One region of the Bradyrhizobium sp. FW305-F6 genome, then DNA from elsewhere that is predicted to be linked to it. Evidence: predicted binding sites of a transcription regulator. Region 1 holds the regulator's gene; each other region holds the start of a gene.

What was found. Region 1 encodes PhoB, which activates phosphate uptake and scavenging genes when phosphate is short. Its sites were predicted from a motif close to TGTCATNNANCTGTCAT; they were not measured.
Region 2: ugpB (sn-glycerol-3-phosphate ABC transporter substrate-binding protein UgpB) is a predicted target of PhoB. The motif match lies at 4,899-4,915, and genes of this name have one in related genera.
Region 3: AC3WLX_RS27565 (ExeM/NucH family extracellular endonuclease) is a predicted target of PhoB. The motif match lies at 4,868-4,884, and genes of this name have one in related genera.
Region 4: AC3WLX_RS01825 (DUF2278 family protein) is a predicted target of PhoB. The motif match lies at 2,121-2,137, and genes of this name have one in related genera.

What each region holds. Positions count from the first base shown of each region.
Region 1 covers NZ_JBYSYD010000002.1:1,706,291-1,713,601, reverse strand. Annotated here, with positions in the region: gene pstC (phosphate ABC transporter permease subunit PstC) at 1-381, shown strand, start outside; gene pstA (phosphate ABC transporter permease PstA) at 386-1,231, shown strand; gene pstB (phosphate ABC transporter ATP-binding protein PstB) at 1,228-2,049, shown strand; gene phoU (phosphate signaling complex protein PhoU) at 2,061-2,777, shown strand; gene phoB (phosphate regulon transcriptional regulator PhoB) at 2,801-3,508, shown strand; gene AC3WLX_RS19465 (GcrA family cell cycle regulator) at 3,741-4,253, opposite strand; gene AC3WLX_RS19460 (aspartate aminotransferase family protein) at 4,713-5,921, shown strand; gene argF (ornithine carbamoyltransferase) at 5,921-6,856, shown strand; gene AC3WLX_RS19450 (Hsp33 family molecular chaperone) at 7,136-7,311, shown strand, end outside.
Region 2 covers NZ_JBYSYD010000008.1:180,060-187,370, forward strand. Annotated here, with positions in the region: gene AC3WLX_RS33635 (Hsp20 family protein) at 1-377, opposite strand, end outside; gene AC3WLX_RS33640 (sn-glycerol-3-phosphate import ATP-binding protein UgpC) at 648-1,736, opposite strand; gene ugpE (sn-glycerol-3-phosphate ABC transporter permease UgpE) at 1,751-2,599, opposite strand; gene ugpA (sn-glycerol-3-phosphate ABC transporter permease UgpA) at 2,599-3,480, opposite strand; gene ugpB (sn-glycerol-3-phosphate ABC transporter substrate-binding protein UgpB) at 3,528-4,844, opposite strand; gene AC3WLX_RS33660 (CaiB/BaiF CoA transferase family protein) at 5,238-6,440, opposite strand; gene AC3WLX_RS33665 (organic hydroperoxide resistance protein) at 6,619-7,044, opposite strand; gene AC3WLX_RS33670 (MarR family winged helix-turn-helix transcriptional regulator) at 7,197-7,311, shown strand, end outside.
Region 3 covers NZ_JBYSYD010000004.1:652,324-659,634, reverse strand. Annotated here, with positions in the region: gene AC3WLX_RS27565 (ExeM/NucH family extracellular endonuclease) at 1-4,744, opposite strand, end outside; gene AC3WLX_RS27560 (type I secretion system permease/ATPase) at 5,248-7,026, shown strand; gene AC3WLX_RS27555 (HlyD family type I secretion periplasmic adaptor subunit) at 7,037-7,311, shown strand, end outside.
Region 4 covers NZ_JBYSYD010000001.1:372,748-380,058, forward strand. Annotated here, with positions in the region: gene AC3WLX_RS01810 (TonB-dependent receptor) at 1-246, shown strand, start outside; gene queC (7-cyano-7-deazaguanine synthase QueC) at 354-1,067, opposite strand; gene mazG (nucleoside triphosphate pyrophosphohydrolase) at 1,194-2,012, shown strand; gene AC3WLX_RS01825 (DUF2278 family protein) at 2,201-3,229, shown strand; gene hflX (GTPase HflX) at 3,376-4,770, opposite strand; gene hfq (RNA chaperone Hfq) at 4,782-5,030, opposite strand; gene ntrX (nitrogen assimilation response regulator NtrX) at 5,337-6,707, opposite strand; gene AC3WLX_RS01845 (sensor histidine kinase NtrY-like) at 6,725-7,311, opposite strand, start outside.

The DNA of each region.
Region 1 (7,311 bases):
GACGTTTTCAAGACGGTGCCGCCGGTGTTGAAGGAAGCCGCCTATGGGGTCGGCTGCACCACGTGGGAAGTCGTCCGCAGCGTGGTGATCCCCTACACCCGCGTCGGCATCATCGGCGGCGTCATGCTGGCGCTGGGACGCGCGCTCGGCGAGACCATGGCGGTGACCTTCATCATCGGCAACTCGTTCCGGATCTCCTCGTCGATCTTCGCCCCGGGCACGACGATTTCGGCGGCGATCGCCTCCGAGTTCGCCGAGAGCGACGGCCTGCACCAGTCCGGCCTGATCCTGCTCGGTCTGCTCCTGTTCGTGCTGACGTTCTTCGTGCTCGCAGCCGCCCGATTGATGCTGATGCGCCTCGAAACCAAGGCCGGGAAGTGAAGCCATGAACCCGATCTATGCACGCCGCCGCCGCGGAGACATCATCATTCGCGGTCTCTGCATCGCAGCCGCCGCGTTCGGCGTCACCTGGCTCGCGCTGATCCTGGTCACGCTGTTCTACAACGGCCTGGCCGGGCTCAGCTTCCAGGTCTTCACCGCCGACACGCCGCCGCCCGGATCGACCGAGGGCGGCCTGCGCAACGCCATCGTCGGCTCGTTGATCATGACCGCGATCGGCGTCGGCATCGGCGCGCCGCTCGGCATGTTCGCGGGCACCTATCTTGCCGAATACGGCCGCAACGACAAGCTGACCTCGGTGATCCGCTTCATCAACGACATTCTCCTGTCGGCGCCTTCGATCATCATTGGCCTCTTCATCTATGGCGCGGTGGTGGTGCCGATGCGCGGCTTCTCGGCGATTGCAGGCGCGTTGGCGCTCGCCGTCATCGTGATCCCGGTCGTGGTGCGCACCACGGAGGACATGTTGCTGCTGGTGCCGAATCCGCTGCGTGAAGCCGCCAGCGCGCTGGGACTGCCGCGCTCGCTGGTGATCAAGCGCATCGCGTATCGCGCGGCACGGGCCGGCCTGATCACCGGCGTGCTGCTCGCCACCGCACGCGTCGCCGGCGAGACGGCGCCGCTGCTGTTCACTGCGCTCTCGAACCAGTTCTTCAGCCTGGGCCTGGACAAGACGATGGCCAACCTGCCGGTGACCATCAACAATTTCGTGCAGAGCCCCTACGCCTATTGGAAGCAGCTCGCCTGGAGCGGCGCGTTGTTGATTACCCTGACCGTGCTTGCCCTTAACATTGGCGCGCGCATCATCGGCGCCGAGAGGACTCCGAAATGAGTGAAATGTCTGTTTCCGTCAGTGCGCCGACCGTTCACCCCGGCTCGCAGCCGCTTCCCGAGGCGCCCGCCAAGGTCACGGCGCGCAACCTCAACTTCTACTATGGCGATCACCACGCGCTGAAGAACATCAACCTGGTGCTCGGCGCCAACCGCGTCACGGCCTTCATCGGCCCGTCCGGCTGCGGCAAGTCCACCCTGCTGCGTATCTTCAACCGGATGTACGATCTCTATCCGGGCCAGCGCGCGGACGGTCAGCTGTTGCTCGACCAGACCAACATCCTCGACCCCAAGCTCGACCTCAACCTGCTGCGCGCGCGCGTGGGCATGGTGTTCCAGAAGCCGACGCCGTTCCCGATGACGATCTACGAGAACATCGCCTTCGGCATCCGTCTCTACGAGAAGATCTCGAAATCCGAGATGGACGGCCGGGTCGAGAAGGCGCTGCGTGGCGGCGCGCTGTGGAACGAGGTCAAGGACAAGCTCAACGCCTCCGGCCTCTCGCTCTCCGGCGGTCAGCAGCAGCGCCTCTGCATTGCCCGCACCGTCGCGGTGCGGCCCGAGGTGATCCTGTTCGACGAGCCCTGCTCGGCGCTCGATCCGATCTCGACCGCCAAGGTCGAGGAGCTGATCCAGGAACTGTCCGAGAACTACACGATCGCGATCGTCACCCACAACATGCAGCAGGCGGCGCGCGTCTCCGACAAGACCGCCTTCATGTATCTCGGCGAGCTGATCGAGTTCGACGACACCAGCAAGATCTTCACGTCGCCGACAGACCGGCGCACGCAGGATTACATCACCGGCCGGTTCGGCTGAGGAGACGGAACATGGGTTCTGAACATACCGTAAAGGCCTTCGACAGCGACCTCCAGGAACTCACGCGCCTGGTCGCCGAAATGGGCGGCATCGCCGAACGCATGATCGTCGATTCCGTCGACGCGCTGATCCGCCGCGACGTCCCGCTCGGCCAGCGCGTCGTCGCCACCGACACCGATATCGACACGCTGCAGAAGCGCATCGAGGAGCGCGCGGTGCTCACGATCGCCCGCCGCCAGCCGATGGCGGTGGACCTGCGCGAGATCGTCGGCGCCATGCGCGTCGCGACCGATCTCGAGCGCATCGGCGACCTCGCCAAGAACATGGGCAAGCGCGTCGCAGCACTGGAGACGGACTTCCACCCGCTGAAGCTGTTCCGCGGCCTGGAGCACATGACCGACCTCGTGCAACAGCAGGTCAAGTCGGTGCTGGACGCCTATGCCGCGCACGATTTGCCGGCGGCGATGGCGGTGTGGAAGGGCGACGAGGAAGTCGACGCGATCTGCACCTCGCTGTTCCGCGAGCTCCTCACCTACATGATGGAGGATCCGCGCAACATTTCGTTCTGCATCCACCTGATGTTCTGCGCCAAGAACATCGAACGGATCGGCGACCATGCCACCAACATCGCCGAGACCGTGTTCTACATGATCGAGGGCCAGGCGATCACCGACAAGCGGCCGAAGGGCGACATGACGACCTTCGCCACGACGATACCGAATACCTGAAGACCTTAAGGAGCGACGACACCATGGGCGCACGCATTATGGTGGTTGAGGACGAGGAAGCTCTCACAGAGCTTCTTCGTTACAACCTCGAAGGCGACGGCTATGACGTCGAGACGGTGATGCGCGGCGACGATGCCGATACCCGCCTCAAGGAGCACATTCCCGACCTGATCGTGCTCGATTGGATGCTGCCGGGCCTGTCGGGCATCGAGCTGTGCCGGCGCCTGCGCACCCGCCCGGAGACCAAGCAGCTGCCGATCATCATGCTCACCGCGCGTGGCGAGGAGAGCGAGCGGGTGCGGGGACTTGCGACCGGCGCCGACGATTACATCGTCAAGCCGTTCTCGGTGCCGGAGCTGCTCGCCCGCGTGAAGGGCCTGCTCAGGCGCGCCAGCCCCGAGCGGCTCGCCACCGTGCTGGCCTATGGCGACATCGAGCTCGACCGCGACAAGCGCCGCGTGGCACGCTCGGGCCGGCCGATCGACCTCGGCCCGACCGAATATCGCCTCCTGGAGTTCTTCCTGGAGCATCCCGGCCGCGTGTTCTCGCGCGAGCAGCTGCTCGACAGCGTCTGGGGACGCGACATCTACATCGACGAGCGCACCGTCGACGTCCATATCGGCCGCCTGCGCAAGCTGCTCAACCTAGGCCGCGAGCAGGACCCGATCCGCACCGTCCGCGGCGCCGGCTACGCGCTGGACGATCGCTTCGCGAAGGCGGAGCAGACCTGAGTTTCTTGATCTCGGATTAGCGAGCTGCGGCTTCAATCTCGCCGTCATCCCGGGGCGCGCGCAGCGCGAGCCCGGGATCCATAACCACAGGACGAGGTTTGGCGAAGACTCGGAATGACCATCTCGCGCAACGACTGCGCCCTGTGGCTATGGATCCCCGCCTTTGCGGGGATGACACCGAGTTACTGGAGCCGTGATCGCTTCACGACTGCCATCAGGTAGATTAACGAACTCACCGCGTGCCCGGCTTTGGTGCTGCGCGGCGCCGGTCCGCTGCGGGCTGATAGGCCACGCGCGAATGCTGGGCGCAATAGGGCAGGCCGGAGAGCGCCTTGCCGCCGCAGAAGAAGAAATCCGGGCTCGAGGGATCGCCGACCGGCCAGTGGCAGGTCGCCTCGTTCAATTCCAGCAGCGACAGCCGCTGGCTCATCGGCACCACGTTGTCGTAGGTGACAGGCTCTGCCTCCACCTCGACCTCGAAGGCCTGCGCCAGCGCGGTGTTGCCGCGCGCGACGGGCCGCGTCACCCGCATCATGTGCTGCGCGGGCCGCGCCTTCCGCGGCCGCGGCGCTGCCGATGACGGGCTCTTGGCGCGACCGGACAGGCCGAGCCGGTGCACCTTGCCGATCACGGCGTTGCGGGTCACATTGCCGAGCTCCGCCGCGATCTGGCTGGCCGAAAGTCCGGCCTCCCAAAGCTTTTTCAGCTGCTCGACGCGATCATCGGACCAGGTCAAAACCGTCATTGCACCCTTTCCCTCGCTGCGCGCCTGCCATCCTGGGGCCTTCGCAGCGAATGCCTAAGCCGTGAAAAACCCGTGCCGCCAGAATCCCTTAAGGCTCGCCGGGCGCGCTCAAGACGCCCGAACGTTACGCCGGTACATGAGGACTCTTGGGATCAGAACTGCTGCACGAGATGTCGTATCTGACAGTCCAAACGCTACAATATGGCGTGACTCTCGCGCAAGAGTCCGCAGACTCGCTTCCACATGTTCCGTAGTGAAAACCCCGCAAAATCGGCACCGCAAGACTACGGATTCAGCGTTTCGCGAGGCTTTCCGGGTGGCATTGACACCCGTCTTGCCAAGCATAAGATAGTGCCACGTGCCGCCCTTAAAAGGCGGCACGTTTCGTTTTCCGGGGCCGGTCAGTGGTGCGTTGCGCAATGCGCGCGTCATACCGTCCGCAACATTCAAGTGGCCGTCATGACTAACAGCGCAGCGCCGCATTTGCTCCCCGTCTTCGCCAGGGCCGACCTCGGTTTCGAGCGTGGCGAAGGCTGCTGGCTGATCGCCACCAACGGCGATCGCTATCTCGATTTCACTTCGGGCGTGGCGGTGAATGCGCTTGGTCATGTTCATCCGGAGCTTGTCAAGGCCGTGCAGGAGCAGGCGACGAAGCTCTGGCACATGTCGAACCTGTTCCAGAGCCCGGACGGCGAAAAGCTCGCGGCGCGCCTTTGCAACGAGAGCTTTGCGGACTTCGTCTTCTTCTGCAATTCCGGCGCGGAGGCGCTGGAAGGCGTGATCAAGCTGGTGCGCCACCATCACTTCTCCAAGGGGCATCCGGAGCGCTATCGCCTCATCACCTTCGAGGGCGCCTTCCACGGTCGCACGCTGGCGACGCTCGCTGCGACCGGATCTGCAAAATATCTCGAGGGCTTTGGTCCGCCCATGGACGGCTTCGACCAGGTGCCGCATGGCGATCTGGAGGCTGTGAAGAAGGCGATCGGCCCGCACACCGCCGGCATTCTCATCGAGCCGATCCAGGGCGAGGGCGGCGTTCGTTCTGCGCCTGCCGGCTTCCTGAAGGCGCTGCGCGAGCTCTGCAACGAGCGCGGCCTCCTGCTCGCCTTCGATGAGGTGCAGACCGGCATGGGCCGCACCGGCGATCTCTTCGCTTACAAGCGTACCGGCGTCACACCCGACGTGATGTCGCTGGCCAAGGCGCTCGGCGGCGGCTTCCCGATCGGCGCGGTGCTGGCGACCGCGGAGGCGGCCGCCGGCATGGGGCCCGGCTCGCACGGCTCGACCTTCGGCGGCAATCCGCTCGCGATCTCGGCCGCCAATGCCGTGCTCGATGTCATGCTCAAGCCCGGCTTCTTCGACCATGTGCAAAAGATGTCGCTGCTGCTCAAGCAGAAGCTCGCCTCCGTTGTTGACCGACACCCCGGCATCGTCAGCGAGGTGCGCGGCGAGGGGCTCTTGGTCGGCATCAAGGCGGTGGTGCCCTCCGCCGATCTGGTTGCGGCGTTGCGCGCCGAAAAACTGCTCACCGTCGGTGCCGGCGACAATGTCGTGCGCTTCCTGCCGCCTTTGATCGTCACTGAAGCCGAGATCGAGGACAGCGTCATCAGGCTCGAACGTGCCTGCACTGCGATCTCGTCCAGCCAGACCAAGCGGGCGGCAAGCTGATGAGCCAGACGCCCAACAAGACCCCGAAGCACTTTCTGGACATCAACGAGCTGCCGTTGTCGGAGCTCAAGCGCATGCTCGCGGCGTCCTCCGCGATGAAGGCGAAGCAGAAGGCGCAGCAGCCGGTCAAGCCGCTCGAAGGCAAGACGCTGGCGATGATCTTCGAGCGCCCCTCAACGCGGACCCGCGTCTCGTTCGACGTCGGCATGCGCCAGCTCGGCGGCGAAGCCATCATGCTCACCGGTGCCGAGATGCAGCTCGGCCGCGGCGAGACCATCGCCGACACCGCGCGCGTGCTGTCGCGCTATGTCGACGCCATCATGATCCGCATCCTCAATCACGACGCGTTGCTGGAGCTCGCGGCCAACGCCACCGTGCCCGTTATCAACGGGCTGACGCGACGCTCGCATCCCTGCCAGGTGATGGCGGACCTCATGACCTATGAGGAGCATCGCGGCCCGATCGAGGGCAGGACGGTGGCCTGGACGGGCGACGACAACAACGTGCTGGCGTCCTGGGCCCATGCTGCCGAGCGCTTCAAGTTCCAGCTCAATGTCGCGACGCCGCCGGAGCTCGCGCCGAAAAAGGCGATGCGCGACTGGATCAAGGCGACCGGCGCGCCGATCGTGCTCGGCACCGATCCGGAAGCCGCCGTGCGCGGCGCCGATTGCGTCGTCACCGACACCTGGGTGTCGATGGGTGACAAGGAGGGCGAGCATCGCCACAACGTGCTCAAGCCCTACCAGGTCAACGGCAAGCTGATGTCGCTGGCCAAGCCAGATGCGCTGTTCATGCATTGCCTGCCTGCGCATCGCGGCGAGGAGGTCACCGATGAGGTGATCGACGGCCCGCAATCGGTCGTGTTCGACGAGGCCGAAAACCGCCTGCATGCACAGAAGGGCATTCTGGCCTGGTGTTTCGACGCAGTGAAGTAGGTGCGCTGGAAGCCCGGCTGCGGCCTCACAAGCAATTGTCGTCCCGGACAAGCGCAGCGAAGCGAAGCGCCGATCCGGGACCTCCGCGCGAGCGCTTGCGCTCGTCGCGAGAGCCACAGGATTGAGTTTGGCGATGACTCGGAGTTGTCATCTCGCGCAATAACGTCACCCTGTGGTTATGGGTCCCGGGCTCGCGCTTTGCGCGCCCCCGGGACGACACTGAGTTTGAGGTTCCCCACGCCCCTTCCATTTCCGCCCTCCGACCCCAGATAATGCGCCATGGTTTCCCAATCCCCTGACATGAAAGCCGGGCCTGAAGGCCCGGTTCGCGCGCCATCCGCGGTTCCGATCGACGATGCCGTGCTGCCTTACGAGGTCGACGCGCTCGACGTGCGCGGGCGACTGGTCCGGCTCGGCCCGGCGCTGGACGACATTCTCACCAAGCACGATTATCC
Region 2 (7,311 bases), on a different contig from region 1:
GGTCGGGCCAGATCGATCGACAACAACCCGTTCTTCAGATCCGCGCCCAGCACCAGCATCCCCTCCGCCAGCACGAAGGTGCGCTGGAAGTGGCGCGCGGCGATGCCGCGATGGATGTACTGCCGGGACTTGTCGTCCTGCTGCCGCCCGCGGATCACGAGCTGGTTTTCCTCAATGGTTACATCGAGTTGATCGCGGGTGAATCCGGCGACCGCCAGCGTGATGCGCAAACGCTCGGGCTGGCCGTCCGCGCCGCCGCACCTCTCAATATTGTAGGGAGGGTAACCGTCGGCGCCTTTGACGACGCGGTCGAGCACGCGCTCGATCTCGTCGAAGCCCAGCAGGAAGGGACTGGAGAGCGTTGGAACACGAGACATAGTTTACAAAGTCCTCGCAGAAGCGACTTTGGTGTGTCGGGGCCCGTACTGGCACCCCTTGATCTGCAATATGGGCACGTTCTGCTGTGGGTTCAAGGACGTAGCGGGCTGTGGATGGGCGTTGCCCCCTCCGATGCTCGCGTTTCGTCGTGGCGGGACAAGCCCGGCCATGACGAATCCTGTCGCTGAATATTCTCTAATGAAAACAGAGCCCCTTCTACTGTGCATGGGGTTGTTTTCGCGACTTTGTTTGCTGCCCCTCGGAACCCCTCAGGCCTCGAGCCGCGTCCGCCCGTCGGCGCTGAACAGATGCAGCTTGGCGCGCACCGCCGCGACGCGGATCCTCGTGCCGATCGCGGGGGCGTCGGTTCCGGGAATGCGGACGATGATCTCCCCGGGCGGCAGCTCGCCGGGCGTGGCGGCGACGCGCTGCTCCTCCTGCTCGCGGGAGCCGTAGACGAAGGTTTCGGCGCCGACGCGCTCGATCGCTTCCACGGTGAGCGGCAAGGCGACGCCGCCCTCCGGCGTCTGGTCGGTGATGACGAAGTCTTCCGGGCGGATGCCGAGGATGCCGGCGTCGGCCGCGGCGCTGCCGGCGAGCTGCGAGCGGATCTCCTCGGGGCGCGTCGACATCAGGTTCATCGGCGGCGCGCCGATGAAGGAGGCGACGAAGGTCGTCGCCGGCTTCTCGTAGATCGCCAGCGGATTGCCGACCTGCTCGACCTGGCCGCCATTCATCACGACGAGGATGTCGGCGAGCGTCATCGCCTCCAGCTGGTCGTGGGTGACGTAGATCGACGTCGTGTTGAGGCGGCGCTGCAATTTGCGGATCTCGACCCGCATCGCGATGCGCAGTTTCGCATCGAGGTTGGACAGCGGCTCGTCGAACAGGAACACCTTGGGCTGGCGCACGATGGCGCGGCCCATGGCGACACGCTGGCGCTGGCCGCCGGAGAGCTGGCGCGGCTTGCGCTCCAGCATCGACGTGAGCTCGAGGATGCGCGCGGCTTCGTCGACGCGGGTCCTGATCTCGGCTTCCGCCATGCCGCGGTTGCGCAGGCCATAGGCCATGTTGTTGTAGACGCTCATATGCGGATAGAGCGCGTAGTTCTGGAACACCATCGCGATGTCGCGGTCGGCGGGCTCTACGCCGTTGACCACGCGGCCGCCGATGTCGATCTCGCCGCCGGTGACCGTCTCCAGGCCTGCGACCATGCGCAGCAGCGTGGACTTGCCGCAGCCGGAGGGGCCGACCAGCACGCAGAACTGTCCGTCGCCGACATCGACGTCGACGCCCTTGATGGCCTCGAAGCCGCCGGGATAAGTCTTGCGGACGTTGCGCAGGGTGACGTTAGCCATGAAAACTCACTTGATTACTTCTCGGTCTCGACCAGTCCGCGCACGAACAGCTTCTGCATGGCGACGACGACGAGCACCGGCGGCAGCATCGCAAGCACGGCGGTCGCCATCACGATCGGCCATTCGGTCAGCGCGTCGGTGGTGGTGATCATCTTGCGGATGCCGATCTGGATGGTCTGCATATCGTCGCGCGTGGTGATCAGGAGCGGCCAGAGATATTGATTCCAGCCGAGGATGAACAGGATCACGAACAGCGCCGCCATGTTGGTGCGCGACAGCGGCAGCAGCGTATCCCAGAAGAAGCGGAAGGGGCCGGCGCCGTCGATGCGGGAGGCTTCCAGGAGCTCGTCCGGCACGGTCATGAAGAACTGGCGGAACAGCAGCGTCGCGGTGGCCGAGGCGATCAGCGGCAGCGAGAGGCCGGCATAGCTGTCGAGCATGTGCAGGTCGGCGACGATCTTGTAAGTCGGATAGATGCGGACCTCGACCGGCAGCATCAGCGTGATGAAGATCAGCCAGAACAGTGCCATCCGGAACGGAAAGCGGAAATACACGATCGCATAGGCCGAGATGATCGAGATCGCGATCTTGCCGACTGCGATCAGGAGCGCCATCACCAGCGAGTTCAGCATCATGTTGCCGACCGGCTCGCGGGTCGAACCGCTCGTGCCGACGAAGATGGTCTGGTAGTAGGTCTCGAAGAAATGGCCGCCGGGCAGCAGCGACATCTGCCCGTTGGCGATCACCGCATTGTCCTGCGTCGACGCCACGAAGGCGAGGTAGACCGGGAAGGCGACGATCGCGATCCCGATCCAGAGGATGATGTGGGCGACGTAGCGCCGAAAGCCTTCTTCCTCGACCATCAGTAGGTCACCTTGCGTTCGACGAAGCGGAACTGGATGCCCGTCAGCACGATCACCATGACCATCAGGATCACCGATTGCGCCGCGGAGCTGCCGAGGTTCCCGCCGAGCAGGCCGTCGGTATAGACCTTGTAGACCAGCGTCTCCGTCGACTTGCCCGGACCGCCGCGGGTCATGGTGTCGATGATGCCGAACGTGTCGAAGAAGGCGTAGACGATGTTGACGACCAGCAGGAAGAAGATGGTCGGCGACAGCAGCGGGAAGATCACGGTCCAGAACCGCCGCATCGGACGCGCGCCGTCGATCGCAGCCGCCTCGATCACGCTCCTGGGGATGCTCTGCAGGCCGGCGAGGAAGAACAGGAAGTTGTAGGAGATCTGCTTCCAGGCGGCGGCGAGGATGATCAGGGTCGCGGCCTGGTTGCCGTCGAGCAGCGGATTCCAGTCGACGCCGAGGGCGCGCAGATAGCGCGAGAGCACGCCGAGCGAGGGATGCAACATGAAGATCCAGAGCACGCCGACGACCGGCGGCGCCACCGCATAGGGCCAGATCAGCAGCGTGCGGTAGAGCATCGAGCCGCGCAGCGGCTTGTCCGCCATCACGGCGAGCAGCAGCGCGAACGACAGCGACGACACCGCGATCGCAAACGAGAAGAAGAAGGTGCGCAGGATCGCCTCGAAATAGGCGGGGTCCTTGAACAGGTCGATATAGTTCTCGAACCAGACGAACGTGGTCGACAGGCCGAAGGCGTCCTGCAGCAGGAACGACTGGATCATCGCCTGCAAGGCCGGCCAGTAGAAGAATATCAGGACGATCGCGAGTTGCGGCGCAACCAGCGCATAGGGCAACAGCTTCGACTGAAAAATGGCTTGCTTCTGCATGATGCCCCAACGCGGCAGGCCGGGCGACCGGCCTGCCGCTTGTCGCTTTACTTCACGGCGGTCTTTTCGAACTGCCGCAGCATGGTGTTGCCGCGCTCGACGGCCGCGTCCAGCGCCTGCTTGGCGGTCTTCTTGCCGGCCAGCGCCTGCTCGATCTCTTCCGCCCAGACGTCGCGGAGCTGCACCATGTTGCCGAGGCGCAGGCCGCGCGAATTCTCGGTCGGCTCCTTGTTGGTCAGCTCGAGCAGCGGGGTCTCGAGATAGGGCTGGTCCTTGTAGAAGCCTTCTGCCTTGGCCTTGTCATAGGCCGCCTTGGTGATCGGCAGATAGCCCGACGATTTGTGGATGAAGACCTGCCGATCGGTATCGGAGAGGAAGGTCAGGAACTTCGCCACGCCCTTGTACTCGTCGGCCGACTTGCCGCCCATGATCCAGAGCGAGGCGCCGCCGATGATCGAGTTTTGCGGCGCGCCCTTGACGTCCGGATAATAAGGCATCGGCACCGCGGTGAAGGCGAACTTGGCCTGCGCCTTGACGTTGCCGAAGAACGCGGACGAGGTCAGGTAGAGCGGGCATTCGCCCGAGGTGAAGCGGCCTTCGCCGGTGTTGGTGCGGCCGGCATAGTCGTAGGTCTTGTCCTTCTGGAGCTCGACCAGGTTTTCGAGATGCTTGACCTGGAGCGGGCCGTTGAAGGACAGCACGGTGTCGAAACCGTCGAGACCGTTGGCCTTGGTCGACAGCGGCACGTTGTGCCAGGCCGACAGCTGCTCCAGATTGACCCAGGTGACCCAGGAGTTGGAGAAGCCGCAGGTGGCGTGGCCGGCCGCCTTCAGCTTCTTGGCGGCGTCGAACACTTCCGGCCAGGTCTTCGGGATCTCGACATTGGCTTTCTTCAGCGCGTCGAGATTGACCCACATCACCGTCGACGACGAATTGAAGGGGAAGGACAGCATCTCGCCCTTCGAGGTCGAGTAGTAGCCGGTGATCGCGGGCAGATAGGCCTTCGGATCGAACTTCTCGCCGGTCTCGGCCATCAGCTTGTAGACCGGCTTCACGGCGCCGGTCGCGGCCATCATGGTGGCGGTGCCGACCTCGAACACCTGCATGATGTGCGGGGCGTTGCCGGCGCGGAACGCGGCGATGCCGGCGTTCATCGTGTCGGCGTAGTTGCCCTTGTAGGTCGGGACCACCTTGTAGTCGCTCTGGGAGCCGTTGAAGTCGTTGGCGAGCTTGACGATGACGTCGTTGTTGGCGCCCGTCATCGCGTGCCACCACTGGATTTCGGTCACGGCCAGCGCCGGCGAGGCGCCGAGACCAACCGTGAGTGCGACAGCTGCCGCCGCGCCAAAATGTCGAAGAGCCATCAAGAAAACCTCCCTTGGCCGTCACTAAAGAAGCGCTTGCGCTAGCAGCGCCATATGACGTTCACATGACTGTGTAAGCGGGAGAAACGAAAGCGGCAAGCGCTGCCAATGGGAAGTCGTCAAATAGGGCGAAGACGGAACGGTCAGCCGCATGCGTTCGCGCTGCACATGCGTGCGCGGGCGCGCCGCAGTGCGGCATCGGTTGATGTGGAGTAATTAGCCGCGGGCTCAGAAACCTCTCCCGCTTGCGGGAAGGTCGCGCCGTAGGCGCGGGTGAGGGCTCTCTCCTCTGGGGGATTGTCCCAATGCGGAGACACCCTCTCCCCAACCCTCCCCCGCAAGCGGGGGAGGGAGCGCACCTGCGCTAGCTGCTCAATCACGTCCGATTGCGTTTCAGCGTTTCCGCTCGGGGCCGCAGACCGTGCCCTTCTCGACCATCGCGTCGATCTCGGCCTTGGAGTAGCCGAACTCGCCCAGCACCTCGGCCGCGTGCTGGCTGAATTTCGGCGGCACGCGGCGCAGGCTCGGCTTTGAGCGCTCGAGCCGGATCGGCGACGCCACGCCCTTGTACCAGTCCTTCTCGATAATATCGCCGCGGGCGAGCGTGTGCGGGTTCGTCAACGCCTGGTCGATCTTCTGCACGGGACCCGCGGGCAGACCGGCGGCGAGCAGGCGGTTGCACAGCGGCTCGGCTTCGTGCTGGCTGAACACCGCGGCAAGCTCGGCGCGCAGCGCTTCGCGATTGGCGATGCGGTCCTTGTTGCGGGCGAAGCGCGGATCGGAGCCGAGCTCGGGCTTGCCGATCTCCTTCGCCAGCTTGCGGAAGGTGCCGTCATTGCCGACGCCGATGAAGATGTTGTCGGTTTTCGTCGGGAAGATCGCGTAGGGCACGAGGTTCGGGTGCTCGTTGCCGGTGAGACCAGGCGGCTTGCCATGCATGAAATAGTTCGCGGTGTGCGGATGCATGATCGCAAGGCCGGTCTCGTAAAGCGTTGTCTCCAGGAACTGGCCTTTGCCCGAGCGCTGCCGCTCCGACAGTGCCATCAGGATGCCGATCGCCGCATAGAGCCCGGTGGTGATGTCGACCAGGGGCACGCCGATCCGCATTGGCCCGCTCTCGGGCGAGCCGGTCGCCGCGATCATGCCGGTCATGGCCTGGATGATGGCGTCATAGCCGGGATTGCCGCCGCGCGGGCCGTCGGCGCCGAAGCCGCAGATCCGGCAATGCACGAGGCGCGGATATTTCTTGCTGAGGACGTCGTTGCCGATGCCCCATTTTTCCAGCGTGCCCGGCTTGAAATTCTCGATCAGGACGTCGGCGGTCTCCAGCATCTTCAGCAGCACGACGCGCCCGCCCTCGGAGGCGAGGTCGAGGCCGATCGAGCGCTTGTTGCGGTTGATGCCGACGAAATAGGCCGCGTCCTCCTCGTGGAACGGAGGGCCCCATTCGCGCACCTCGTCGCCCGCGGGCGGCTCGACCTTGATCACGTCGGCGCCGTGGTCGGCGAGGATCTGGGTGCAGTAGGGTCCGCCGAGCACGCGCGTGAGATCGATGACGCGCAGTCCGCTCATTGCGCCCGTTGCTGCTTCAGTCATGCCGTCGCTTCCCCTGTGTCGATCATCATCGGATCACAGGCCTAGCGAGGTTTGTTTGCGCCAGCAATGGCGCCGCGCGTGGGGCCGTATGCGCCGCCGCGCGGCCCCTCCCGCCGCATGGCAAATCGCGGAAGCGGCCGGCCCGAGGGGGTATCCCGGGCCGGCCCCGCCGTCCCGGTCAGACGACCGTCAGGCGTACGTCCACATTGCCGCGGGTGGCGTTGGAATAGGGGCACACCTGGTGCGCCTTCTCGACCAGCGCCTCGGCTTCCGCGCGGGCAAGGCCCGGCAGCGAGACGGCAAGATCGATGTCGAGACCGAAGCCGCCTTCCGAGCGCGGACCGATGCCGACCGTCGAGGTGACGGAGGCATCAGCGGGCACCTTCGGGCCGCCCTGCGAGGCCACGAACTTCATGGCGCCGATGAAGCAGGCGGCATAGCCCGCCGCGAACAGCTGCTCGGGATTGTTGCCGGCGCCGCCACCGCCGCCGAGCTCCTTCGGCGTGGTCAGCTTGACGTCGAGCGCGCCGTCGAGGGTTGCTGCATGGCCGTCGCGGCCGCCGGTGGCTTTTGCGCTGGTCTTGTAAAGGACGTTCACGGACATTGTGGTCTCCCTGTGTCTCGGGGTGGGTGCAATCTTTATCGCAGGCAATTAGATTGTGTGCAATCTAAATCGTGCTGCCTCACATTTAATTGTTCGCAATTGAATGTCGGGCCGCTCGGTCCCACAATGGGGCGAACCCTGAAAGATGACCCATGGCCCGGAAATCAACGGCGGTGGACCCGCTTCGCCTCGACAACCAGATCTGCTTCGCGGTTTATTCGGCCGCGCATGCCTTCAACCGCGTCTACAAGCCGCTGCTCGACCGGC
Region 3 (7,311 bases), on a different contig from region 1:
GCGACAGGTTGACGACATTGGCAAAGGCGGGATTGGCCGCGATGAAGCTCGCGAACGGATAGCCGTCGCCTCCGGTGAGCAGGAAGCTCAGGGTCACTACCCGGATCGCCATCTCGGGATCGACTGCCAGTTCTCCATTCTCGACCAGCGTCAGCACGGGGTTGCCGTTGTCGTCGAGCAGCGCTGCCGACTGCACGCGGTTGCCGGCCGGCAAGTCCTTGTCGAACGAAAACGCGATGCCGCCAACCTGGGCGAACTGGCCGGGAGTCGCGGTCGCCGTTGTCGCCGCCACCGCGTGCTCGAGCACCTTGAGCAGCTGATCCGCGGTCACCGTAACCATCGACAGCGCGTTGTTGAAGCGCAGCGAGTTGGCGATATCGAGCTGCGACACCTCGCCCGCTTCCTTGCCGACGCTGGCGTTCGCCAGCGGCGGGCTCTCCACCGCTTCGCCGCCGACCGCATACACGTAGCCGATGGAGTCGCGGATGCCGCCGCCGTTCTTGATCGAAACCAGCACGGTCGGATCGACCTTCTGGGCGTACCACAGGTTCGCATCGGCGGTGAGGTCGCCGAGGTTGGTTTCCTCGGTGCGCACCTCGCCGCGACGGCCTTCGAGATAGACGTCCGTCTTGCCGAAAGTGTTGCCGTCCTGCGCGTCGATGATGCCGCCCACCGCCTGGGCGATGTCGTTGACCAGATCGCCGCGGCCGCCGTCGGCAAACGCGTTGGCATCGTCGGCATCTACGTCGCCGTCATCGTCGACATCGACCGTCGTGTTGCCATCGTAAAGCGAGGCCACCACCTCCTCCGTGCTGGCGTATGCGCCGTTGACCGCCGTATTGGCGCTGTAGATCACGTTGCCTTCGGCATCGAAATCGACCACCAGTCGTCCGACATAGGAGTACTCGCCGGAGGTGTTGACGATCAGCGTGGTCTTGCCGTCGGCGTTCGCGGTGACGATCGGATAGGTGTCGGCAGCGGTGTCGCCGGCACGAAGCACGTCGGTCTCGTCCGCCAGCAGGGTGTGCGAGCCGCCGGCGATGATGACGTCGACGCCGTGCAGCAGGGGCGCCAGCGCCTTTTCGAGCGCGAGCTGCTGCAAATGGCTGACCAGGATGATCTTGTTGATGCCCTGGGCCAGCAGGCCGTCGATGGTCGGTTGCAGGATTGCCGCCAGCGCCGCCATGTCATCGACATTGTCGCCGATCACTTCGACGCCGCCGGTCGAGGAGATGCTCTGCACGATCTGGGTTGTGGCGCCGATCACGCCGATCTTTTCGCCATTCTCCTCGATCACAGTGGCCGGCGCGATCTTCTTGCCGATACCCGCGGCCGGCGGGAAGCCGGTGTAGGCGTCCGCATCCAGGATCGTGCCGGTGTAGAGCGAGGCGAGATTGGCATCGGCCGAGAAGTCCAGATTGGCCGAGAGATAGGGGAACTGCGCGCCGGGATAGCCGCCGGTCTGCCTGATGATGTCGGCGAATGCCCTGGTGCCGGCGTCGAATTCGTGATTGCCGATCGCCGAGGCCTGCACGCCGATGATGTTCAGCATCGCCATGTCGGCGGTACCGAAGCCGGGCGAGATATTCAGCGTCCCGGCGGCGAGGCCGTAATAGGTCTCGAGCGCCGTTTCATAGACCTCCTTCAGCGAGCTGTCGCTCCCGGCGCTGAAGAACGGGCTGGGAATGAAATTGTCGCCCGACGACAGCGTGATCGAGTTGTCGTAGGTCTCCTCGAGATAGTCCACGATCGCCGCGAAGTTGCCGGCGCGATCGACTGCGTTCAAGCCTGCCTCGAAGTCCGATGCATGCAGGATTTGCAGCGTGTAAGCCGGGGTTGGTTCCTGCTCGCCGAGATCGAGGCCGACGATCACCGGATCATGGTCGGACACCCGGATCGAGGCGTCGCCGTCGAAGATCGAGGTGTCGCGGCCATAGTCGGTATTGTAGTCGAGCGCATCGGCCTCGTCGGCGTTGATGTGCCAAGTGGTCACACCGGATACCTGCGCGCCGAGGCTGGCATTGGCGAAGGCATAGTCGAGCGTGCCGGTCTGGCCGTCGAACACATAGGAATAAGCATCGTCCTCACGGGCCTGCAAATCCTCATAGCCCGCGCCCTCGATGATCGCCGTCGACTGCTCCTTGGCGTAGCCGTTGAAGTCGCCGAGCAGCATGACGTCCGGATCGCCCGAGCCGGTCGGATCGCTCGCCGCCCAAGCGGTGAGTGCGGTGGCAGCCAGCTCGCGCTGGTTCTGCCAATTGCCCTGGCCGTCGCCCTGATCGGAATCGGCGCCGGAGCCGGTACCGCTCTTGGACTTGAGATGGTTGGCGATCGCCGTGAAGGTTTCGCCGGTCGCAAGTTCCTCGAAGGTCACCGCCAGCGCATTGCGGCTGGTGTTCTCGCCGTCGAACACCGCGCCGACCGTGCTCTGCCCGAGCAAGCCGCCGAGGCCGAGGCCGGGCAGGTCGGCGTCGTTGAGGGTCTCGATGGTCGTACCGTCGGCGATCTTCACCGCGGTGGTGTCGTAGATGAAGCCGACCGCGATGGCGTCGCCGCCGACGAATTGCTGGCCGGGATCGACCCAGGCATAGGTACCGGCCCCAGCCACGGCATTGAGTTGCTCGACCAGGTACTTGATCGCGTTGCCGGACGATGCGGCCGAGAAGTCGTTCTCCAGCTCGGTCAGCGCCAGCACGTCGACGTCCATGTCGAGAATGGTCGCGACCAGCTTCTCGGTCTGACGTGCGAACTCAGCGGCGTTGTCGGCGCCGCGCGGCGCTTGGCCGATCGCGGTGGTGCCGCCATTGTCCAGCGTGGTGAAATAGTTCAGCACGTTGAAGCTCGCCACCTTCAGGCGACCTCCGACGTCTTCCGGCGCATCGGTGCGCGGGTTATCGCCGGCCCCGAAGGTGTTGGCGCCATCCTCGACCGAACGAATCCGCCAAGTCGCCCCCGAGGCGGAGTTGCCGGCCCATTGATAGTCGAGCACACCGGTCAGGCCGGTGACAGTATCACCCATCCGGACCGCGTCGGCAGTGCCGTAGTTCGGCGTGGCGGAGGGGTTGTCGTTCGGATCGAAGCCGTCGAGGGTGTTGATCGCGGCGTTCTGGACGTTCAGGCCATCGTCATAGGTGATGGTGCGACCACCGAGCTCGGCCAGATACGCCTGGTAGGCGGCGGCGTCGGGCGCGTTCTCCTGGGTGAACTGTTCGGGCCGTTCGCCCGCCACAAGCTTGATCTCGTTGAAACGGTCGAGATTGAACTGCTCGGTGACGGTCAGGGTCTCGGGAATTGTGACCAGCATGCCTTCGTAGGCTTCAAGATCGGGCTGGTAGTCGCCGTCCTGGCTCAGCGTCGTGCCCATCGACGGCAGGTCGATCTGTGTCGCCATCGTGTCAATGTCGGCCACCGCGCCGGCCTGAACGACCGAAATGCTGCTGGCAGTAAGCTCGGTCAGGCCGAAATATTCGCTGATCGAGCCGGTGACGCGGACCCGGTCGCCGATCTGGACGTCGGTGGCGCCGCCGTAGACGAAGATCGCCTCGGACGTCAGCACGTTGCCGTCTGAATCGGTGGCCTCCTCCTGGAGATAGAAGCCGTTGAGATTGCGGTTGGCGTCGGCATCGCCGTTCTGGAAGTCGCCGACCACGATGGCTTCGACGGTCACAATCTGGCCCACCATCGCGCTGCTGGCTCCGCTGCCCTGAATTGCGCTGATCTTGGTGATGCCGAGGTCGTCGTTGACGATGGTGCCGGTCGCCGTCGCGGCGCTGCCGATCGTGGTGGTCACGGCCGCCGAATTGGAAACGTCCTGCAGCGTCAGCGTAAAGCTCTCGTTCGGCTCATTGACGGTGTCGCCGGCGACGGTGACGGTCACGACTGCGGAGGTCTCTCCCGCAGCGATGGTGCCACTGAAGCTGACCGGCTCGCCGCCGACATAGTCGGCCGCATCGGTCTGTGCCGAAGCGATCGCTCCCGAGAACGCCACGTCGCCCGTGGTTCCGCCGCTACGCTCGACGGTGAACTGGAAGACGGTCGGACCGCTGTTACCTTCGTCATGCGACACCGTAAGCAAATCCGGTGCAAAGGCGACGTGCTGCATTTCCATCGCCGATTCGGACGAACTGGTGACGCGGATGTCGTCGATGCCGACCCACTCGTCATTGCCGGCGGCGTTGGTGGTAAGAATGCGAACCTGGAGGTCGCTGCGGCCGTTGACGGCGTCAGGCAGCAGCAGATCGAACTGGGTCACCTGGGTCGCGGCACCGCCGGTGGTGACGTCGGCGGCGTAGCCGCTTGGAACGTTGGTCCACGCCCCGCTCGAACCGAGGCGATATTGCACGTTGATCTGCTGCGCGGCGTCGTCCGTGCTGGCGTCGAGGTCGCGTGCCTCGAAGCTCAGTCGGACATCCCTGCGGCCGGTGGCGTCGAGATGGATCACGAGGTTGGGGGCATCCGCACTGTTCGAGCCGTTCAGCGCCACCGTCGGGTTGGCAATCTGGAATTCGGCCACACCGCCGTTGGTGATGGCGGTATTGGTCTGGTTGGCGACGACGTCGACATCTCCTGACGACGATCCGGTAGCCGTACGCGCGTCCACCCCGGTTGCCGAAACGACATCGTTGCCGAGATAGCCGACGATCGACGCGACTCCCGACCAATCATCATTGGTCGTGATGAGACCGGTATTGGACCAATCCTGCAGGAAATCGCCGTTCGCCAGGACATGAGGGGTCGTCGACATGGATAGCCACTCCAGCGCTTGAGAGACGACGTCGCGGATCGCCGCCTCACGGCATGCGTGAGGGCACGGTCCAGACGGCCGATGGTTAACGGATCGTTAATGCGCTTTGATAGAATGCCGATGACAACAGATCGGTGACTACTTCTTAACGGGCCGGTGAAGTCATGACCCGACATGTCGTGTGAAGGCTGAGCGAAGCAACGACTCGTATCGGACCAAGCGACGCGCTCAATCTCTCGGCCGGCAGCGATCGCCAACGAGTCTTCTGTATGTAGCGGGATCGGCGGGCCGAGAGCCCGCGACTGCGCCAAGCTTCGATTGTCGGCCTGCGCGGGCGAACCTCCGGCCAAGGCGGCGTTTCGTCGCAGGTGTCGCGGCCTCGTTGCCCCCGGGCCGAGTTTTCGTGCGCGCGCCGCATTGTCATGCGCCTGACGTTGAACCTCGCTAACGAACGCCGATCGCATCCAAACGTAACGGTCCGACGTCGTTTTGAATTGAGTATTATGACCGCAACAACGCCCTCCGCGTCGACTCCCGCGTCCGGCGATCTCGCGTCGGCCGCGATCGCATCCTGCAGAACGGCCTTTCTGACGGTGGGATTGTTCTCTGCGGTGCTCAATCTGCTGATGCTCACCGGCTCGATCTACATGCTGCAGGTGTACGACCGGGTCATTCCATCGCACAGCATTCCGACATTGATTGCGCTGTCGATCGCGGTGGCGGCAGCGTATGCGATGCAAGGGTTGTTCGACCTGCTGCGTCAGCGCATTCTGACCCGGATTGGATCGGCGCTGCACGCCGCGCTGTGGCAACCGGTCGTCTGCAACATCCTGCGCGGGCCGCTACGAGGCGGCGGCGCAAATCGCGGCCTGCAATTGTCCCATGATCTGGACTCGGTCCGGTCGTTCCTGTCCGGGCTCGGCCCGACGACCTTGTTCGACTTGCCGTGGATGCCGCTGTATCTCGCCGGCTGCTTTCTCCTGCATCCATATCTCGGCTGGACGCTGGTCGTGGGCGCGGTGCTGCTGTTCGGGATCGCGCTGCTCACCGAGGTGCTGACGCGGGCCCCGACCCGGGACGCGTCGCGTGCCGGCGCAATCCGCGGCGTCCAGCTTGAAGCGGGTCGGCGCAACGCCGAAATCGTGGCCGCCTTGGGGATGGAGCAGCGTTTGATCCACCGGATCGGCGCGGCCAACGACGATCTCGTCGCCGCCCAGCAGCGCAACGCGGATATCGCCGGGTCGCTCGGCGCGTTGTCGAAGACGCTGCGCTTCATGCTGCAATCGGCGCTGCTCGGCCTCGGCGCCTATCTCGTGATCGAGGGATTGGCGAGCGGCGGTGTGATGATCGCCGCGTCGATCATGGGCAGCCGCGCGCTCGCGCCGGTGGAACTGGCGATTTCCATCTGGCGACCGTTCATCGGCGCGCGACAGGCGGGCCAACGGCTCCGCGCCGCCCTGCGCGAGGGCGACGCCCCGCACCCCGACGTCGCGCCCGAACGCGCCGTACATCGGCTCACGGTCGAGCAGGTCACGATCGCCGCCCCCGGCTGCACCACCGCGATTGTGCACAACGCTTCGTTCGTACTCGAAGCAGGCCAGGCGGTCGGCATCATTGGCCCGTCAGCCGCCGGCAAATCGACGCTGGCGCGGGCGCTGGTCGGGATCTGGCCGATCGCACGCGGCGAGATCCGGCTCGATGGCGCCACCCTCGATCAGTGGCCAGCAGAAATTCGCGGCGGCATGATCGGCTATCTGCCGCAGGACGTCGAATTGTTCGACGGGACGGTAGCAGAGAACATTGCGCGTTTCGACTCTGAGATTGACCAGGCAGCGGTGATCGCCGCGGCGAAAGCCGCCGGCGCCTACGAGATGATCCTGAAGCTGCCGAAGGGGTTCGAGATGCGGATCGGCGAAGCCGGCGCCACCCTGTCTGGCGGCCAGCGGCAGCGGATCGCGTTGGCCCGCGCGCTCTACAAGGATCCGTTCATGGTGGTGCTCGACGAGCCGAACGCCAGCCTGGACGCAGAAGGCGACGCCGCGCTGACCGACGCCATCCGGCGTGTCCGGGCTCGCGGCGGTATTGCCGTCATCATTGCGCATCGGCCGGCGGCGCTCGCCGCGGTCGATCTCGTGCTGACGCTGGCGACCGGCCAGGTGCAGGCGTTCGGACCGAAGGACGAAGTGCTGCGCAAATCGCTGGCCGCTCATCCGGCGCCGGGCGGCGCGGCGCTGCAGGCGGTGCCCGATGCGCGTTCGGTTCCTGCCGCCGCCGCCAGTTGAGGACTTTCATATGACCGCAGCCCGCACGCCCGAGGCTCGCCGCAACGATCCGTTTCGCGATATCCGGCGCGCCACCGCATTCGGAATTGGCACGCTGGCCATCGTCGTGTCCACCGCCGGCGTTTGGGCGATGACCGCGCCGCTCGCCAGCGCCGTGATCGCGCCGGCACAGGTGGTGGTCGACAGCAACGTCCGCCGGGTTCAGCACCCTACCGGCGGCGTGGTCGCCGACATCTACGTCAACGACGGCGACCAGGTCCGAGCCGGAGACATGCTGGTCCGCCT
Region 4 (7,311 bases), on a different contig from region 1:
GACCCGGCGCAGGAATACACGACCTCGGGCTACGCCATTCCCAAGCTTTATGCGACGCTTCAACTCGGCAAGCTGGTCTCGCCGCAACTCGGCGACACCAAGCTGATCCTCGGCGTGGAGAACATTTTCAACACGGCCTATGTCGACGCGTCGACGTTCGTCAATCGCTCCTATCCGCGGAGCTTCACAAATCCGCTGGTGGAGACCGGCCGCAACATCTCGGTGAAAGTGCAGCACACCTTCTAGAGCATGATCCGGAAAAGTGCGTAGCGGATTTCCGAGAAGATCATGCTCAAACAGTAACCTAAAGCGCGATGACGATTCATCCTGATCGCATCGCGCTTTAGCTGGCATTATCTGCCCGCCGCGAACTCCTGCCAGCCCTTCGCCCGCAGGCTGCACGCCGGGCACTCGCCGCAGCCATGGCCCCACTCGTGCTGCGCGCCGCGCTCGCCGAGATAGCAGGTGTGGGAGTGCTCGCGGATGAGATCGACGAGGCCGTCGCCGCCGAGGTCATGCGCGAGCTGCCAGGTCGCGGCCTTGTCGATCCACATCAATGGGGTATGCAGCTCGAACTTTCTGGCCATGCCGAGCGAGAGAGCGGCCTGCATGGCGCGGATGGTCTCGTCGCGGCAATCGGGATAGCCGGAATAGTCGGTCTCGCACATGCCGCCGACGATATGGCTGATGCCGCGCCGATAGGCCAGCGCCGCAGCGAAGGTCAGGAACACTAGGTTGCGGCCCGGCACGAAGGTGTTGGGCAGACCGTCCGCGCCCATCGTGATCGCGACGTCGCGCGTCAGGGCCGTTTCGGACACGGCCGCAAGCGTAGGGATCGACAGCGTATGGCTCTCGCCGAGCCTTGCGGCCCAATCCGCGCGCAGCCCCTTGAGGCCCTCGAACAAGCGATCGCGGCAGTCAAGCTCGACGGCGTGGCGCTGGCCGTAGTCGAACCCCAGCGTCTCCACACGGGCGAAGCGGCTCAGCGCCCAGGCGAGGCAGGTGGTGGAATCCTGGCCGCCGGAGAACAGCACCAGGGCGGTTTCGGAGGAAAATGCGTCACTCATGCCCCGCGCTTTAGCATTGCGTGAGGTGCCCGCCAATCGGTGGAAATCGGCCTGTTCCGTCTGCTTGCACTGGGATCGGCGACCCGCCTTTGGCATAAGGCTCCGGCCCCAGGAGATCGCCCCGCAATGACCCCTTCCCGCGACATTTCCCGCCTGATCGAGATCATGGCGGCGCTGCGCACGCCCGTGACCGGCTGTCCCTGGGACCTCGAGCAGGACTTTGCGACGATTGCGCCCTACACGATCGAGGAAGCCTATGAGGTGGTCGACGCCATCGCCCGCGGCGATCTCGACGATCTCCGGGAGGAGCTCGGCGATCTCCTGCTCCAGGTCGTCTACCACGCCCAGATGGCATCGGAGCAGAACGCATTCGATTTTGGCGACGTGGTCGAGGCCATCACCCGCAAGATGATCCGGCGTCATCCGCATGTCTTCGCCGACAAGGACGGCAACCTTGCCTCGCATCACGTCAAGGAAGTCTGGGACCGCATCAAGGCCGAGGAAAAGGCCGAGCGCGCCGCGCGCCGTCCGCCGGAGGACATGCCGGCGCACAAATCCCTGCTGTCGGGTGTGAAGGCCGGCCAACCCGCGCTCACCCGGGCCATGGAGCTGCAGCGCAAGGCCTCCACCGTCGGCTTCGACTGGAACGACCCGCGCGCAGTGTTGCGCAAGATCCGCGAGGAAGCCGACGAGATCGAGGCCGCGCTCGACCGCAACGACAAGCAGGAGATTGCGGAAGAAACCGGCGACCTGATGTTCGCCCTCGTCAACCTCGCCCGCCATGTCGGCGCCGATCCGGAATCCGCATTGCGCGCGACCAACGCGAAATTCGAGCGGCGATTTGCCTATATCGAGCGCGCGCTGGAGGCGCAGGGCCGGACACTGGACCAGGCCTCGCTTGCGGAGATGGACGCGCTGTGGAATGAGGCGAAGACCGCCACTTAGCCAGGTGCGGCAGCGTACAGATCCGACCAGCATCCATCACTCATCGGTAAGCAGTGCATCCCGATTTGCTGGCCCGGGCAGCTCGCAAAGAGAGATTCGTCAAGCCGCCGCCATGAAATTGTCGCCGCAGACAGTCTAAAGTTGTATAATAATTCTGACGCAGCCACCCCAACGGCAGGTGAAGTGCGATGCCATTGAAACATTATTCAGTTCTCAAGGGACGCCCAATTGCGATGCGTTTCGGCACCGGCAGGTCGCCGCACTATCAGGTTCATATTGTCGCCGGCGACGAAGATTTCCGCATTGCCGTCAACGTGCAGTCGGCGGACGGAAGCGAGGTAGAATTCCTGGTGCGGTCTCGTTTCGTCCATCCGATCACCGAACGGCTCGCCGCGCTCCCGGAGGGGCTGCACCCGCAGTCCGCTCAGCCCGGCAGCATCGCGCTGGACTTCATCCGCGGTAATCTGATGCAGCCTCAGGAGATGGTGCCGCTGCCGGTGTCGGTGCCTGGGCCAGACAACGACCTCAACGAGAAGCTCGACCAGTTCGTGCAGCGCGCACTCTCGGATGAAAGTGCGATGGTCTATGCGTTCGGCGAGCCATGGGGCCCCGAGACCAGGGCCGACAATTATTTCGGCTTCCGGCCGGGACGCGGCATCCACGATATCCATATGAATCAGGGAAATCCCATCGGAAGGTTCTCGGGCGACAACGGGCCGTGGCAGGATGGCGGCCTCGTGTTCGAATTTCCCGAGCAAAATCTATGGACGGCGGTCTTCCTCAAATTCCAGACGCAGGCCTGGCATACCGACGACGAGACCGGTCATCCGATTGACCTCGGCGGCGGCACGCCGACAGCGCCGCTGGATCCGACCGCTCCTCCGACAGGAGACATGCCGGACGGACTCGTGCGCATCGTTGGGGCGCTCGTCAACGCCGTGAAGACGCCGGAGCGCGAGATCGTCACACTGCTCAACACGGCCGATCGCGACATCGATCTCACCGGCTGGAGGCTGGCCGACAAGCAGAAGAAGAAAATGGCGCTGTCGGGCAAGATCGCGGCCGGAGGCACGCTCGCAATCGTCGTGGAGAGACCGATGGAATTGTCGAACCAGGGCGGAATCATCTCGTTGCTGGATGATCGTGGGATCAAGGTCCACGGCGTCGCCTACACCAGGGCGCAGGCCAAACATCCGGGCCTGACCATTCCGTTCTGATGTGCTGATCGCCGCGACCGACGAGCTTGAGGACCGCCCTCATTCTCGCTCCCGTGCGTGGAGCGCGCGGGGGTGTGCCGATCGATGCCGAGTTTGACCTCTCGCCGGTCACGCGGCCGATCCCGGGCCCCAAGGGCGCGCCGCGACTATATGGCGTGATGCGGCACCGCGTCGAACCTCGACACCACGATATCCCGCTTGGTCTCGTCGACCCGCACGGTCATGTCGAAGCGGCCGTCGTGCAGCTCCTTTGACAGCACCTCGGCATTGCGGTGCAGCCAGCTGATGCCGGCGCCGTCGGCGGCGTCGATGGAGAGGTCGAGCGTGGTGCGCTTGGCGGCGAGGCGCTCCTCGATCGCGGCGAGCAATGCGTCGACGCCCTCGCCTGTAACGGCCGAGACCAACATGGCCGGATGGTCTTCAGGCCGGCGCGCGGCGATGTTCAGAAGCTCTTCGCGCTTGTCGGGGTCGTAACGGTCGATCTTGTTCCAGACCTCGATGATGCGACCTGAGTCATCAGGGTTGATGCCGAGCTGGCGCAGCACCGCGTCGACGTCGCTCTGCTGCGCCTCGGCATCTTCATGCGAGATGTCGCGAACGTGCAGGATGACGTCGGCCTCCAGCACCTCCTCCAGCGTGGCGCGGAAGGCGGCGACGAGCTGCGTCGGCAGGTTGGAGATGAAGCCGACGGTGTCCGACAGCATCGCCTTGCCGCCATGCGGCAGGGTGAGGGCGCGCAAAGTCGGATCGAGTGTCGCGAAAAGCATATCCGCCGCCTGCACGTCGGCGCGGGTCAGGCGGTTGAACAGCGTCGACTTGCCGGCATTGGTGTAACCCACCAGCGCCACGACACGGTACGGCACGCGCTGCCGTCCCGCGCGATGCAGCCGCCGCGTCGCCTGCACCTTCTTCAGCTCGCTCTCCAGCTTGGTGATGCGCTCCTGGATCAGGCGGCGATCGGCTTCGATCTGCGTCTCGCCGGGGCCGCCCATGAAGCCGAAACCGCCGCGCTGGCGTTCCAGATGGGTCCATGACCGTACCAGGCGGGAGCGCTGGTAGTTGAGATGCGCCAGCTCGACCTGAAGCGCGCCCTCCTTGGTCTTGGCGCGGCGGCCGAAGATTTCCAGGATGAGCCCGGTGCGATCGAGGACCTTGGCGTGCAGCTCCTTCTCGAGATTGCGCTGCTGGATCGGCGCCAGCGCGCAATCCATCACCACGAGCTCGACATCGAGGCTCTTGGCCAGCGCGGCGATCTCCTCGACCTTGCCCTTGCCGATATAGGTCGCCGGCCTGATCTGGTTGATCGGCGCGATGATGGCATCGGCAATGACGAGATCGATCGCGCGCGCGAGGCCCGCGGCTTCGTCGAGCCGGGCCTCGGCGTCCCGCTGAACGTGATTTGGAAGGACATGGCTTTCCGATTGCGCGTCGGCACCGCCTGCGCGCATTCGCAAATAAGGGCCGATGACAAGCACCCGCCCCGTCTTAGCCCCTGCCGACCGCGGGCGGTCGGCATCCCCGTCGATATTCCGGGGTTCCAATCAGATCACTCTCAAGCCGGCTGGTCCTCGCCGCCTTCGAACAGCTGGATCGGCGCGCCCGGCATGATGGTCGAGATCGCATGCTTGTAGACAAGCTGCGAATGACCGTCGCGCCGAAGCAGCAAACAGAAATTGTCGAACCAGGTCACGATGCCCTGGAGCTTCACTCCGTTGACCAGAAAGATCGTCAGTGGCGTCTTGGTTTTGCGAACGTGATTGAGGAAGGTGTCCTGTAGGTTTTGCGCGCGGTCTGCCGCCATTGTTTTTTTCTCGCTTTGAGTTTCTTTTTATTGCGCCGGATGCGGCCCTCTTTGTGGGTTCGGGGCCTCCTCCGGTTGCCGTCCCTCATGAGATCCCCCTCGGGAGGAACAGCGGTTCGATTAGAAGACAGGTCGGGATATTAGGCAAGCCGCTTCACGCGGCAGGAACGGCCCTGATGCCCGGAAAACTACGGGAATCGACGATTTTCCTCGCTTGGCTTGACGCGAGGCCGCAAGACCCCGCACTAGACTGTTGTTTTGACGCGCTTTCTCGGCGCGATCCACTCCCTGCTGGCCGCAAACGCCCTAGCCGACGCCGAGCGCCTTCAACTTCCGGTGCAACGCGGACCGTTCCATGCCGACGAACTCGGCCGTTCGAGAAATATTTCCTGAGAAACGGCTGATCTGTGCAATCAAATAGTCGCGCTCGAACACCTCGCGCGCCTCGCGCAGCGGCAGGCCCATGATGTGCTCGCCATTGTTGCTGGTCGGCATGGCCGGCACCATGGATCCGACGTCCTGCGGCAGCATGTCGGCGGTGATGATCACCTCCGGCCCGCCCGCGGCCAGAATCATGACCCTTTCGACGTTGTTGCGGAGCTGACGCACATTGCCGGGCCAGACGTGCGATTGCAGCACCGCCATCGCGTCCTGACCGATCTGACGCTTAGGTAGGCCGCTGCCGGCCGAGATCTGCTCCATGAAATAGTCGATCAATTCCGGAATGTCCTCGCGGCGCTCCGACAGTGCGGGCACGCGGATCGGCACCACCGAGAGGCGGTGGTAGAGGTCTTCGCGGAAACGGCCCGCCGCGATCTCCTCTTCGAGATTGCGCGCGGTCGAGGAGATGATGCGCACGTCGACCTGCACCTTGGCGGTGCCGCCGACGCGCTGGAACGACTGCTCCACCAGCACGCGCAGGATCTTGTTCTGGGTCTCGCGCGGCATGTCCGCGATCTCGTCGATGAACAGCGTGCCGCCATGCGCCTCTTCGAGCGCGCCGGGCTTGCGCGGCTGCTCGCCATTGGACTGCTCCACGCCGAAGAGCTCGTGCTCCATCCGCTCGGGCGTGATCGCGGCTGCGTTGATCACGACGAACGGACCGTCGGCGCGGCCCGAGGCCGTATGCAGCGTGCGCGCGGTCAATTCCTTGCCGGCGCCCGCAGGGCCGACGATCAGGATGCGGCTGTTGGCCTTGGCTGCGCGCTCGATGGTCTGGCGCAGCTGGTTCATGCTGGGTGAGCGGCCGACGAGCTGGCTTGCGCTCGGCGCGAGCTGCTTCAGCTCCTTGACCTCGCGCTTGAGCCGCGAGTTCTCCAGCGCTCTGGTTGCGACCAGGATCAATCGGTCCGCCTTGAACGGCTTTTCGATGAAGTCGTAGGCGCCGCGCTTGATCGCGGCGACCGCGGTCTCGATGTTGCCGTGGCCGGAGATCATCACCACGGGCAGATCGGCATTGTCCTTCTTGACCTGCTCCAGGAGCTGCAGGCCGTCGAGCTTGGAGCCTTGCAGCCAGATGTCGAGGAACACCAAATGCGGCCTGCGATTGGCAATCTCCGCCAGAGCCGAGTCGCTGTCGCGTGCCGTTCGGGTGACGAATCCCTCGTCCTCGAGAATGCCTGCAACGAGATCCCGAATATCGGCCTCATCATCGACAATCAGAATTTCATTTGCCATGGATCGCGCCTGTCTTGTCAGCTGCCTGTTGAGGCTTCGATTTTGGGTGAATCATTGGTCTTTTCAGCCGGCTCTTTGGTTCCGCCGGACGCTTCTTTTGTGTCCTGGTTCTTGACGGGATCCGTTTGCGTGCCGTCGGGCCTGGATGTCGTCTCGATCGCCTTCTTGTCCGCCGGCACTTGCTCGGCCGACTTTGCAGGTTGCCCCGAGACGGCAAAGCGCAAGCGCATCCAGGCGCCGCGCTGGCCTTCACGAAAGTCGGAGGCGTCCTTCAGTTCGATCCGCCCGCCATGGTCTTCCAGCACGCGGCCAACGATGGCCAACCCCAGCCCGGTGCCTTTGGCCCGCGTGGTGACGTAAGGCTCGAGCAAGCGCGAGCGCGCCACCTTGGGCAGTCCGATGCCGTTGTCGATGACGTCGATCAGCACGTCGTCGCCTTCGCGCGACACCACGACGTCGATACGGCCCTTGCCACCGTCTTTGCCGAGTTCCTCGGGCGGGACCTGCTCGATCGCCTCGGTCGCATTCTTGACGATGTTGGTGACCGCCTGCGAGATCAGCCGGCGGTCGAACTGGGCGCGCAGCGGATCCTGCTTGAACTCGG